DNA from 4 places in the Apilactobacillus sp. EABW-1NA genome. Region 1 is predicted to be linked to each of the others. Evidence: predicted binding sites of a transcription regulator. Region 1 holds the regulator's gene; each other region holds the start of a gene.
The links. Region 1 encodes HrcA, which represses chaperone genes, less so after heat shock. Its sites were predicted from a motif close to TTAGCACTCNNNNNNNNNGAGTGCTAA; they were not measured.
Positions count from the first base shown of each region.

Region 2: OEZ61_RS00210 (LysM domain-containing protein) is a predicted target of HrcA. The motif match lies at 1,500-1,526, and genes of this name have one in related genera.
Region 3: OEZ61_RS07285 (Hsp20/alpha crystallin family protein) is a predicted target of HrcA. The motif match lies at 1,289-1,315, and genes of this name have one in related genera.
Region 4: groES (co-chaperone GroES) is a predicted target of HrcA. The motif match lies at 1,034-1,060, and genes of this name have one in related genera.

Region 1 covers NZ_JAPDKO010000003.1:22,059-25,276, forward strand. The annotation lists gene ribF (riboflavin biosynthesis protein RibF) at 1-598, shown strand, start outside; gene hrcA (heat-inducible transcriptional repressor HrcA) at 703-1,743, shown strand; gene grpE (nucleotide exchange factor GrpE) at 1,758-2,330, shown strand; gene dnaK (molecular chaperone DnaK) at 2,356-3,218, shown strand, end outside.
Region 2 covers NZ_JAPDKO010000001.1:124,935-128,152, reverse strand. The annotation lists gene nhaC (Na+/H+ antiporter NhaC) at 1-421, shown strand, start outside; gene OEZ61_RS00215 (LysM peptidoglycan-binding domain-containing protein) at 929-1,411, shown strand; gene OEZ61_RS00210 (LysM domain-containing protein) at 1,790-2,437, shown strand; partial or broken gene OEZ61_RS00205 (IS3 family transposase) at 2,531-2,680, opposite strand; gene OEZ61_RS00200 (hypothetical protein) at 2,743-3,180, opposite strand.
Region 3 covers NZ_JAPDKO010000030.1:10,293-13,510, forward strand. The annotation lists gene OEZ61_RS07280 (GH25 family lysozyme) at 1-1,179, shown strand, start outside; gene OEZ61_RS07285 (Hsp20/alpha crystallin family protein) at 1,425-1,853, shown strand; gene OEZ61_RS07290 (Hsp20/alpha crystallin family protein) at 1,882-2,301, shown strand; gene OEZ61_RS07295 (hypothetical protein) at 2,468-3,148, shown strand.
Region 4 covers NZ_JAPDKO010000005.1:48,523-51,740, forward strand. The annotation lists gene OEZ61_RS02520 (ABC-F family ATP-binding cassette domain-containing protein) at 1-128, opposite strand, end outside; gene OEZ61_RS02525 (redox-sensing transcriptional repressor Rex) at 295-930, shown strand; gene groES (co-chaperone GroES) at 1,102-1,386, shown strand; gene groL (chaperonin GroEL) at 1,423-3,036, shown strand; gene OEZ61_RS02540 (MraY family glycosyltransferase) at 3,142-3,218, shown strand, end outside.

The DNA of each region.
Region 1 (3,218 bases):
CTACCTAGTTAGATTTAATGCCGACACCGTAGTTGCCGGAACAGATCATACCTATGGTGCCAAGGACGCAACAATGGACTTACTACCCAATTATGCGAAAGACAGATTTGACGTAGTTGCCGTTGACTTGGCAGATTACCAATTGGAAAAGATCAGTTCAACTCGAATTAGAAAGAATCTAGATGAAGGTCACATTCAAACAGTGAACCATTTGATGGGCAGACCATTTCAAACTGGTGGCATCGTTGTCCACGGCTTTGCTCGTGGTCGTGAATTAGGATATCCAACCGCCAACATCGAACACGATGAACTACAATGGCTACCAACTATCGGTGTCTACGTAGTTGATGTGTTTATCGGTGATCAAAAATATCATGGGATGGCATCAATTGGGCGAAACGTCACCTTTGGTGATAAGAACCCAATCACAGTGGAAATTAATATTTTAGACTTTAATGACAATATATATGGAGAAGTATTAAAGGTAGATTGGTTATATCGTATTCGCGGTGAAGTCAAGTTTGAAGGGATTGATAAGCTAATTAAGCAACTTCAATCTGATGAAGATTTTACCCGTCAATATTTCGAAAATAACTAGTCTTTTTCTTGACTTATATAGATGGCTTTGGTAAATTAATAATTGTGGTTAGCACTTAACACAGATGACTGCTAAATGTGCTAATCGATAAGGAGTGATCGGGTGTGCTTACTGAAAGAGAAAAAATGATTTTGAAAATCATCGTTAATGATTACACAAAATCAGGTGTTCCTGTTGGTTCAAAGGCATTATCCAGTCAATTACCAATACATGTCAGTTCAGCAACCGTCAGAAATGAAATGGCATTTCTAGAAGAAATTGGTTTAATTACCAAGAATCATTCTTCATCGGGACGTGTTCCATCAATCGAAGGTTATCGCTACTATGTTGATAACTTGTTGAATCCAAATCCAATTGATAATAGTGATATGATGATGATTCAAAACTCACTATCAGGAAGGTTTAGACAAATTGATGAAATCGTTCAACAATCAGCTGACATTCTATCTAACTTAACAAATTACACTGCATTGACTTTAAAGCCGGAACAAGAAACAACTCCCATTTTGGGGAGCTTTCGTTTAGTTCCACTTGGCAATCATAAGGTGATGGCAATTCTAATCACTGATAATGATGAAGTTGTTAACCAGGTTTTCCATATTGATGGTGACTTGGGCGGTGAGAAGTTAGATGCCGTTGTCAGAATGATAAATGACAAGTTAGCAGGGAAGCCTTTAGACGAAGTTATCACTAAGTTGAAGACAGAAATCGTACCTGAAATTCTCAAGTACGTTAAGAACCCTGATAGCTTAGTTCAAACTCTTGATGATGTTTTGATGCAAGCTTCTACTAATCAGTTTTATATCGGTGGTGAATTGAATCTATTGAGTTTTACTGATAATAATGACATCAGTTATCTAAAGCCAATTTACTCATTGTTAAATGATACTGATGATGCTGCGAAGTTCATCAAGAGTTCTGATAATTCGATTTCCGTTCAAATTGGACCGGAATTAAGCAATGATCTATTAAAGGATTACAGTATTATTACTGGTTCCTATGATGTTGGACCATATGGAAAGGGTGTTATCGCCGTTCTAGGTCCAACTAGGATGCCATATTCGAGAGTAATTGGAATCGTTGATGGATTTAGAAATGAATTATCAAAGAAACTGAGAAATTATTATGATAAATATAATCAGTAAAAGGAGGCATTCATTTGGCTAGCAAGAAGGATGATGAAAAAGACCTAGAAAAAGCAACTTCAAAGAAAGAAGCTGCTAAGGACAAAGGCGCCGACAAAAAGAAGGACGCTAAGAAAGATAAAAAGGATTCATTAGAAAAGCAAGTTGAAGAACTTCAACAACAAGTTGAAGATTTCTCTGACAAGTATCTTCGTGCTGAAGCAGAAATGCAAAACATGCAAACACGATTCAAGCGTGAACGTGCAGATATCTACAAGTATGATGGTCAAAAACTAGCAACTAGTATCTTACCTGCAATGGATAACTTGGAACGTGCTTTGGGTGTTGAAGTCTCAGATGATAGTGGAAAGCAATTAAAACAAGGTGTTGAACTTGTTCTAAAGCATTTCAACAAAGCATTATCTGAAAATGGCATTGAAGAAATTGATGTCTTAAACAAACCATTTGACCCAAGCGAGTGTCAAGCGGTTCAAACAGTTCCTGCAGATGATGATCATCCAGCAGACACTGTTGTAGAAATTTTACAAAAAGGCTACAAACTAGCTGATCGTGTTATTCGACCATGCATGGTTGTAGTTGCTCAATAAAAAATAATCAAGGAGATAATAAATTATGGCAAGTAATAAAATTATTGGTATCGATTTAGGTACTACTAACTCAGCTGTTGCTGTTCTTGAAGGTAAAGAACCAAAAATCATTACTAACCCAGAAGGTTCACGTACAACTCCATCTGTTGTTGCATTTAAAGATGGTGAACCACAAGTTGGTGAAGTTGCTAAGCGTCAAATGATCACTAACCCAAACACCATTGCTTCAATTAAGAGTCACATGGGTGAAGAAGGTTACACTGTAGATGTTGATGGTAAGAAGTACACTCCACAACAAATCTCAGCAATGATCCTACAATACATCAAGGGATTCGCTGAAGACTACTTAGGTGACACTGTTAGCGAAGCTGTTATCACTGTTCCTGCATACTTCAATGACTCACAAAGACAAGCAACTAAGGATGCTGGTAAGATTGCTGGTTTAGATGTAAAACGTATCATCAACGAACCAACTGCTGCATCATTAGCTTACGGTCTAGACAAGCAAGACAAAGACGAAAAAGTTCTTGTATATGACCTTGGTGGTGGTACTTTTGATGTTTCCGTTCTTGAATTAGGTGACGGTGTATTCCAAGTACTATCAACTAATGGTGATACTCACTTAGGTGGGGATGACTTTGATAAGAGAGTTATGGACTACCTAGTAGAACAATTTAAGAACGAAAATGGCATCGACTTATCACAAGACAAGATGGCATTACAAAGACTAAAGGATGCTGCTGAAAAGGCTAAGAAGGATCTATCAGGTGTTTCTGAAACTGAAATCAGTCTTCCATTCATCTCATCAGGTGAAAATGGTCCACTTCACTTACAAACTACACTATCACGTGCTAAGTTTAACGAATTAACTTCTGACTTAGTTGACAA
Region 2 (3,218 bases), on a different contig from region 1:
GATTGCCTTAGCCTTTGGTGGACTATTGATGCACCTAGGAATCATCGATGCCGTTGTGCAACCACTTACTAAGCATCTAAACAGCGATGCTAAGTTAATCATCGCCGTAATTTTCACTGCCATCGGGGTAAACGTATTCGTTGGTGAACAATTCCTATCAGAAATTCTACCTGCCAACGCATTTAAGAAGGTCTTCCACCAAGCTGGATTAGCACCAGTAGCACTAAGTCGTGCGATTGAAGATGGTGGTACCGTAATTAACTACTTGATTCCATGGGGTGTTGCCGGAGCATTTATTTCAGCAACATTAGGTGTTCCAGCAAGTCACTTTGCTCCATTCCTATTCCTAAGTATCTTGTCTCCAGTGTTCTCAATTCTAAGTGCAGTCACAGGAGTTGCTATTAAACATAATAAAGATTAACTAATGTTTAGAATAATTTAATGCTATTAAGAAAAAGTTAAAAAGCCTATCATAAAGCGATTTGTAGTAGGCTTTTTGTTTGCGATTTTTACGTTGCACATCACTTTAAATGAAACATATTTGAGTAGTTTTGAAAAAAATTTGAAATTTTTTTGCGAAAATTGATCAAAAATTGCCTATATATTGTACACGATTATTAAAACCAGAAAGCCGATTTATTAGTCATTGTGTTCATTTATATTTCAATAAGTTACATTAATGTTACTATGTTACAAAACGAACGATGAATGTAACGTTTGTGTAATGGTTGTGTAATGTTAAGTGGATAGAATATGCATTCGTTGTTGAATGACAACCAACGCAATTTTTTATTTTTTAATTTTATATAGGAGTGTTTCAGTTATTAGATATAAATTTCATGTTTTATTTTTTGTAATCGCAATCTCGTTCGCGGGATTACTTTCTATTTACCGAAATGCTACTGTAGATACCAATGCGAATACAGTAGTGACTGTGAAGTCTGGCGATACACTAGAAAACTTGTCAGATAAGTACAATGTTTTCATGTCTGTTTTGGAGCATGCTAACGGCAAGTATAGTGATGATGATTTATTAGCTGGTGATCAAATCGTGGTTCCAGATAATAATAATGATGCAAAAGACGACAAGAAGGTTCAAAAGCAACACTCGACTAAGTCAAACAAACATCATTCTACTTCTAAGAAACAAAATCAATCACAATACAATGCTCAATCAGAATGGAACAAAGCAAATGCCGAAGCAAAGGCATGGATTTCTTTCCATGAATCTACCAATTCATACTCGGCTCAAAATGGTCGTTACTATGGTAGATATCAATTAGATAGTAGTTACCTTGATGGTGATTACTCACCAGCTAATCAAGAACGTGTCGCAGAACAATATGTTGCTAATCGATATGGTTCTTGGGTCAACGCCAAACAACATTGGGTTGCCAATAACTGGTATTAAAAAAGAGACGTTGAAAGTTTTACTTTCAACGCTTTTTTTTATAGATTTTTTGATTCATTTGAGCATTGCAAGGCTTATTTTAAATTTTTTAGCACACTTTTTTGCCAAATTAGAAACAATTTTAGAATAATTTAAGCTGTATGTAACGTTTAAAAAGCTTTAACCACGGGGAATGTGGCGTTTTTGATGTCATATTGTTACAGCGTAACGACAATGTTACGAAAAAGCCAAAACTTTTAACGTGCATGATATGGTCATGTAATGGATACGATGTAGTATATATCACAGTTAATCAAATCGATTAACACTTTCGACGATACAGAAATACAGAATTATAGATTTTTATAGGAGTGAATTATTATCGTTAAATTAAATAGTATGAAGTCAATGTTATTTGCTACTGCCGCAGTAGCTGGATTATTTGTAGCTGGTGGCGCAAATGCCAACGCAGATCAAACTGCTAATGCATCTGCACAACAACCACAACAACAAGCTAAAGCATCAGTTAAGAAGACTGTGACTGTTCAAAGTGGTGATACTCTATGGGGATTATCACAAAAATACAACGTTTCATTAAGTTCACTTAGAGCAGTTAACAATCGTGTTAACACAGATTTAATCTATGTAGGTGAAAAGATAACTTTACCTTCAAGTGCAACTGTATCTACTGATCAAAAGACTGTTGCCTCAGCAACAACTGCTCAAAGTACTACTAACCAACAATCAGTAGCACAACCACAACAACAAGCACAAACTCAAAGCACAACTAATTACAGCCAATCACAAAGCTCAAGCTACACTGGATCAAGCAGTTATGCTAAAGAATGGATTGCTAACCGTGAATCTGGTGGTTCATACACTGCCTCAAACGGTCAATACTATGGTAAGTACCAACTAGGTGCTGCTATGCTACACGGTGACTACTCAGCTGCTAACCAGGAAAGAGTTGCTGATCAATATGTTGCTGCCCGTTACGGTTCATGGGATAACGCTAAGTCATTTTGGTTACAACACGGTTGGTACTAAGATCTTAGCCGATTTATTCAATCTATATTTATATCTACAAAAAGACGCCTTTTGATGTGCACCCAAAAGTTGTACATTATTATATTGTTTTTCCTAGGCGGAAAGTTTCCGGTATTGAACCGGTGACTTTCCGCCTAGTTTTGTTTTAATACGATGATTATTGTAATAATCAATCCATATTTTCATTGAAGAAATCAAATCTTCTTTAAAGTCATAATGACAGTCCATGATTTCAGCTTTCATATTTATATTTAGACACAAAAAACACCCCAAAGTTTGTAAAAAACTTTGGGGTGCAGTGCACTTTATTGGCGTCTTTTTTTGTCGGTTATTTCTTCACCAATTTTTACTAATTCATACCACGAAATGATTGTTAAAATAATTAGTGGTAGTTCAATGCAATAAATAAAAGCTAAGATAATATTAGCATTGGTAAAACTAGTATTATCATCCATGATTTTAATTCCACCATATATAATGGAAATGACCGTAAAGGAATTTTTGAGCATTTCTAAAATAACCTTAGGTAAAAAATATTTAGCTCGAAAACTATTTAGATTAGGATTGTTTGTTTGGGTGTGGCGATAATAAAATATGGTTATGATGATTGAAAAAAATAGTAAAAGAATAATGACAAATGATAAAGATGATGTAATGTAATAATCAATAATTGATATTTTTGGATGAAAGAAGCTTAAAAAATTAAATGTTCCTAGACATGCAAGCTGAGCAAAAATAATCATATCTATAGAAATGATTAACATCTGTTCGCCATTTCTCA
Region 3 (3,218 bases), on a different contig from region 1:
GATCTAATGGACAAGTATGGTATCCCATACGGGGTATACTCATTTAGTCAATACGAAAATCCTAGCGATGCCGCTTATGAAGCCAAAGTGCTATACAGCCGCGCACCACGCGCAAGATTTTATGTAAATGACTATGAATCACAAACTGTTACTTCTGGTGGAACCAATGAATCAACCGATGCATGGTTGAAGGCATTGAGACCATTAGTTGGTCAACGTAAGATTTTATTCTATTCATATGCTAATTTCATGGTTCAAAACGCAGCTAGTTCAGTTGCTAACTATGACGGTTACTGGTTAGCCGCATACCAAAACAACGAACCTGCCAGAGAACATGTCTTATGGCAATTTACAGATAAATTCCATTCAAATGCACTAGGTAAAAACCTTGATGCAAGTATGTTTACCTCAAAGGATGCTAACTGGTTCATTGGTGACGTTGCCGATGCCACAAATCCTACTCCTATACCAAAGATTACTGCTCCAAAGAGTGATCAATCTTCTAAAAAGGTAAACAAGAAACAAAGTGCTGCGCAAAAGAATGCGGCTAGCCAAGCTAACCAACAAGCTGCCAACACTAATAACAACAATACCGACACAAACAACAGCACCAACAATAACAGTAATAGTACCAACACCGCGTCAACTACCACTAAGCCAAAGAAAAAGGCCGTAGTTAAGAATGTTGATTACACTGCCGTTGATAAATCAATGACAATTGCTGGTGGTACTGGTCTAAAGATTTATAACCATGTACCTGGAGATAACAGATACAAGAAAAAAACTAAGGCCGTCCATAAGAGTAATTCTTACGCTGCTAAGAAGATTAGTATCAACTCCGTGGCCAAGAATACTTCAAATGGTCGTACTTACTACCGTGTTCTAAAAAGCGGTAAGGTATTAGGTTGGATTAACGCTAATGGTTTGGTACCAAACGTGACTTATTCCAAGTACCATGCTACTAAGATTGTTAGAATGCACCCAAAGGTAAACTTCTACAATCACGTTGGTAACAGTGGATTCGCTGATATTCACGTTACCAACTACGGTACCGGATACGCATACACCCCAGTACAAATCACCCAACGTGCTAAGAAAGACGGTTGGAAGAAGTACTACTACAAGGCTTACTACCAAGGTAAATTTATTGGTTGGGCTTACGGTGCAATGTTTAAATAAAAAACTTTGATCAAAAAGACGATTCTGAAAAAGAATCGTCTTTTTTTATATCTTTTTTAAATTTTTTATTAAAAATAAATACTGTTATATCAACGTTTATAACGTGTTTTTAGCACTCCATTAAATAAAGTGCTAATTTTCTCTTGACTATTTGACCAATACTGACTAATATAAGAATTGTTGATAGGAAATAAATAACTACCAACTAAATATTGAAAATAAAATAATGAAAAGGGGCTTTGATTATGGCTAACGAATTAAGAAACAGAGATTTCAATGTATTTGATCCAATGAACGATTTCTTCGGTGACTTTGGTAAGAATTTCTTCAATTCAGTTGCTGGTAATCAAATGAAGACTGACGTTATTGAAAACGAAGATAATTACGTAGTAAGCTCTGAATTACCTGGTTTCAAGAAGGATGAAATTCATATAGATTACAACAACGATACTCTAAGTATTCATGCTACACATGACTTGAGTAAAGAAGACACTAACAAGGAAGGTAAGGTATTAAGAAAGGAACGCACTTCAAGCAATATCGCACGTGCATTCTACCTACCTGATATCGATATTGATAATGTGTCTGCCGACTACGATGGCGGTATTCTAAAGATTACATTACCAAAGCAAGAAGTTAAGAATGAAAAAGCACACAAAATTGACATTAACTAATTAACTCAAATAATAGGAGGGATATCTTATGGCAAACGAACTAAGAAACAATGTATTCAACGACTTTATGGATCCAATGAGCAACTTCTTTGATGGATTAGGCAGAAACATGGCTAACTCCTCAAAGATGAAGACAGATGTTATCGAAAATGATGACGAATTCGAAGTAAAGGCTGAACTACCTGGATTTAAGAAGGAAGATATTGAAATTAATTATGAAAATGATACTTTAACAATCCACGCTATTCACGATTTGAATAAGGAACAAACAGACAAAGAAGGTAAGTTAATTAGAAGCGAAAGAACATCTAGCGATGTCAGTCGTTCATTCTACTTGCCTGATGCGGACACTGATAAGATTGGTGCAAAGTATGATGGTGGTATCTTGGATATCATGGTACCTAAATCAGCTGAAAAACAATCCAAGCATTCAATTTCTATCAACTAATTCAAAAAAGAGCCATTATGGCTCTTTTTTTGTGTATTTTTTTCTGTAATATAAAGTGAAAAAATATTATAATGGAATTGTAATGATTTTTTAAGGATGATTGGAGTGTTAGTAGATGAGATTAGGTTGTTCAGGAGCGTTAGTTTTAATATTTTTACTTTTATGTGTGGTAGCTAATCCGATATTAGCGATTACTATCGGTATCATCATTGCTTTAGCGGTGATTGTATACGTAGTAATTAAGAACCACGGAGAGGTAGAACAAGCACGTTATAACAATGCTCAAAACATTGACGCCTCAATGTCAAAAGAAACATCATTCCAATTTAACAGTATGGTTTACAAGCCAGTTACATCTTCTAAGGATGACATTCCTAACGTGGAAATGATCCTAAGAACTGACCCAATCAAATACATTAAAAGCGATGAATTATCAAAACGTGAACAAGACATGCTGGATTCAGGCTACTCAATGGAAAACATCAAGGTTGCCAGAATTAACGTGGTTCAAGGATATAACGCTCAATACCAATTGTTTGATCGTTACTATGATGTCCTAAAAGTTGAAGCTGACATCACAACTGTTCCAAATCGTGCTATGACGGTATTATTAAAACAAATGGTAATGTGCTTCTACCATCAAGAATTTGGTTTAAGCATCGATGTTCAACCACATTCATTTGACGATAATATGATCAAAAAATTTATTGAACTATGCCCAGAAGTTAACATGTCTTCTTCATACTTCGATAACTCAAATATTACTAACGAAAGATTTTTAAACCAACGCATTGATAAAGGATGCCTAAATGCCTTTAAGAATATCATGGTTGGTTACGACCTATAATATCTATATAAAAGAATTGCCAAGTTTTGGCAGTTTGAACTGAACCCCTTGAGTTGGAGAAATCTAACCT
Region 4 (3,218 bases), on a different contig from region 1:
GACTTACCAGCACCGTTTCGACCAACCAAGGCAACCTTGCTGTTTTCTTCGATACTCAAGTTAACGCTTGTGAAAAGATCTTGCCCACCAAATCGTTTTGTCATTTTATTTGCTTGTAAAATAATCATAAAATTCACCTCCTAATTTTCTTGTATTATCAGTAATAATGACTATTTTAGCATATAATGACCGATAAATTAAAATGTTCAATCCTTTTTAGTTGATGATAATATTTTCACAAACTTTGTTTTTATGATAAAATACATAAATGTTACGAAAGATTCGGGAGGGAACATTTTGGATATTAAAATTCCTAGGGCAACGGCTAAAAGATTGCCTATGTATTATCGATATCTTAGCGGTTTACACGACGCGAAAATAAAGAGAATATCCTCTAGTACTTTTGCTGAAGCAGTTCAAGTTGATTCAGCAACTATTAGAAGAGATTTATCTTATTTTGGAGCTCTTGGAAAACGTGGATATGGATACGAAGTTGATAATTTATTAGACTTCTTCAAGAAGATTCTAAATCAAGATCACTTAACAAATGTTGCATTAGTCGGTTTAGGTAATTTGGGTCAAGCCTTACTACACTTTAATTTTCACAAAGATAGTAACGTAAGAATCTCAGCTGCCTTTGATATTCATGACGACATGATTAACACTGTTCAAAGTGGTGTACCAGTATACGATGTTAAAGACTTACAAGAACAATTAAGAGATCAACAAATTGAAGTAGTTATTTTTACTGTTCCAGCAACCGTAGTTCAAGACCTATGTGATGAAGCCGTAAAGGGTGGAGCAAAGGGTATCATGAACTTTACTTCAAAACGTTTATCAGTTCCCAAAAATGTAAGAGTGCAAAACGTTGATTTAACTAATGAATTACAAACATTAATTTACTTCATTGAACACTATGAAGGTGAATAAGAAAGATGAGCCGTTGGCCCATCTTTTTTTTGTAGGATTATATCGTGTATCAAGTAAAAATTCTTGCATCTAAAACTAAAAAATAATATATTATTTATAGTGATTAGCACTTATAATAATTGACTGCTAATACTGATAAAAGACATAAAAAACAAAGTGAGGTCAAGCAAAATGTTAAAACCATTGGGTGATCGTGTAATTATTGAAGCACAAGAAGCTAAAGAAGAAACAGTTGGAGGCATTGTGTTAGCAAATAATGCTAAAGAAAAGCCACAAACTGGTAAAGTTGTTGCCGTGGGAAACGGTAGAGTTTTAGACAATGGCCAAACTGTTACACCAGAAGTTAAGAAGGGTGACGAAGTTGTTTACGATAAGTATTCAGGTACTTCTGTAGACTACGATGGTCAAAAATATTTAGTACTAAAAGAAAGCGACATTTTAGCTGTCGTTGAATAATAGATAAAACGGAATTATTAATGAGGTGAATAAGAAATGGCTAAGGAAGTTAAATTCTCAGAAGACGCAAGACGTTCAATGCTAAGAGGTGTTGATAAACTTGCAAACACTGTTAAGACTACATTAGGACCAAAAGGTAGAAACGTTGTTGTTGAACAATCAACAGGTACACCAAACATCACTAACGATGGTGTTACAATCGCTAAGTCAATCGAACTACCAAATCATTTTGAAAACATGGGTGCTAAGTTAGTATCAGAAGTTGCATCAAAGACTGACGACATTGCCGGTGATGGTACTACTACTGCAACTGTATTAACTCAAGCAATCGTAAACGAAGGAATGAAGAATGTTACTGCTGGTGCCAACCCTGTTGGTGTTCGTCGCGGTATCGAAAAGGCAACTGAAGTAGCCGTTGAAAAGCTACACAATATGTCAAATGAAATCAAGAGTAAGAACGACATCGCTCAAATCGCTTCAATTTCAGCTGCTAACCCAGAAGTTGGTGAATTAATCGCCGACGCAATGGAAAAGGTTGGAAACGATGGTGTTATCACTGTTGAAGATTCACGTGGTGTTAACACAACTATGGATGTCGTAGAAGGTATGCAATTTGATCGTGGTTACATGTCACAATACATGGTTACCGACAACGACAAGATGCAAGCTGACTTAGACAACCCATACATCTTAGTTACTGACAAGAAGATTAACAACATTCAAGAAATCCTACCAGTACTACAATCAGTTGTTGAACAAGGTCGTGCACTTCTAATTATTGCCGATGATATTGGTGGTGAAGCACTACCAACATTGGTATTAAACAAGATGCGTGGTACCTTCAACGTTGTTGCTGTTAAGGCTCCTGGTTTTGGTGACCGTCGTAAGGCTCAATTACAAGACATTTCAGTTCTTACAGGTGCTACTTTAATCACTGACGACTTAGGATTAAACCTAAAGGACGTAACCATTGATCAATTAGGTCAAGCAAACAAGGTTAACGTTACCAAGGACGACACTACAATCGTTCAAGGTGCCGGTGACAAGGACCAATTAGCTGCGCGTGTTGCAGAAATCAAGAACCAACTAGAAACTACTACATCAGAATTCGACAAAGAAAAGCTACGTGAACGTTTAGCTAAGCTAGCCGGTGGTGTTGCCGTTATCCGTGTCGGTGCAGCTACTGAAACCGAACTAAAAGAACGTAAGTACAGAATCGAAGATGCATTGAACTCAACTAGAGCCGCTGTTGAAGAAGGTTTCGTTCCAGGTGGTGGAACTGCATTCATCAACATCCTAAAGAATCTGGAAGAAATCCCTGCAGAAGGTGACGAAAAGACTGGTGTAAACATCGTTTTACGTGCTCTAGAAGCTCCAGTTAGACAAATTGCCCACAATGCCGGAATTGATGGTTCAATCGTTGTTGAACATCTAAAGGGTAAGGAAATGGGTATTGGTTTCAATGCCGCTACTGGTGAATATGAAGACATGGTTAAGGCCGGAGTTGTTGACCCAACCAAGGTATCAAGATCAGCTCTTCAAAACGCCGCATCTGTTTCAGCATTACTATTAACTACTGAAGCTGTTGTAGCTAACTTACCAGAAGAAAAGAAAAATCCAATGAACCCTTCAATGGGACCAATGATGTAATAAAAAAGGATTCCTTTGGGAATCCTTTTTTTGTTTAACCTTGTTTTTAATCTGTTACATTTGTATAATTTATTAATAGTATTATAAAATGAAAGGATAACGATTATGCTAAAATTCGAAATTATCGTTTCCCTTTTCGCGACAATGTTAATTTCTGCTGTGGTAACACCGTTTATCAGAAA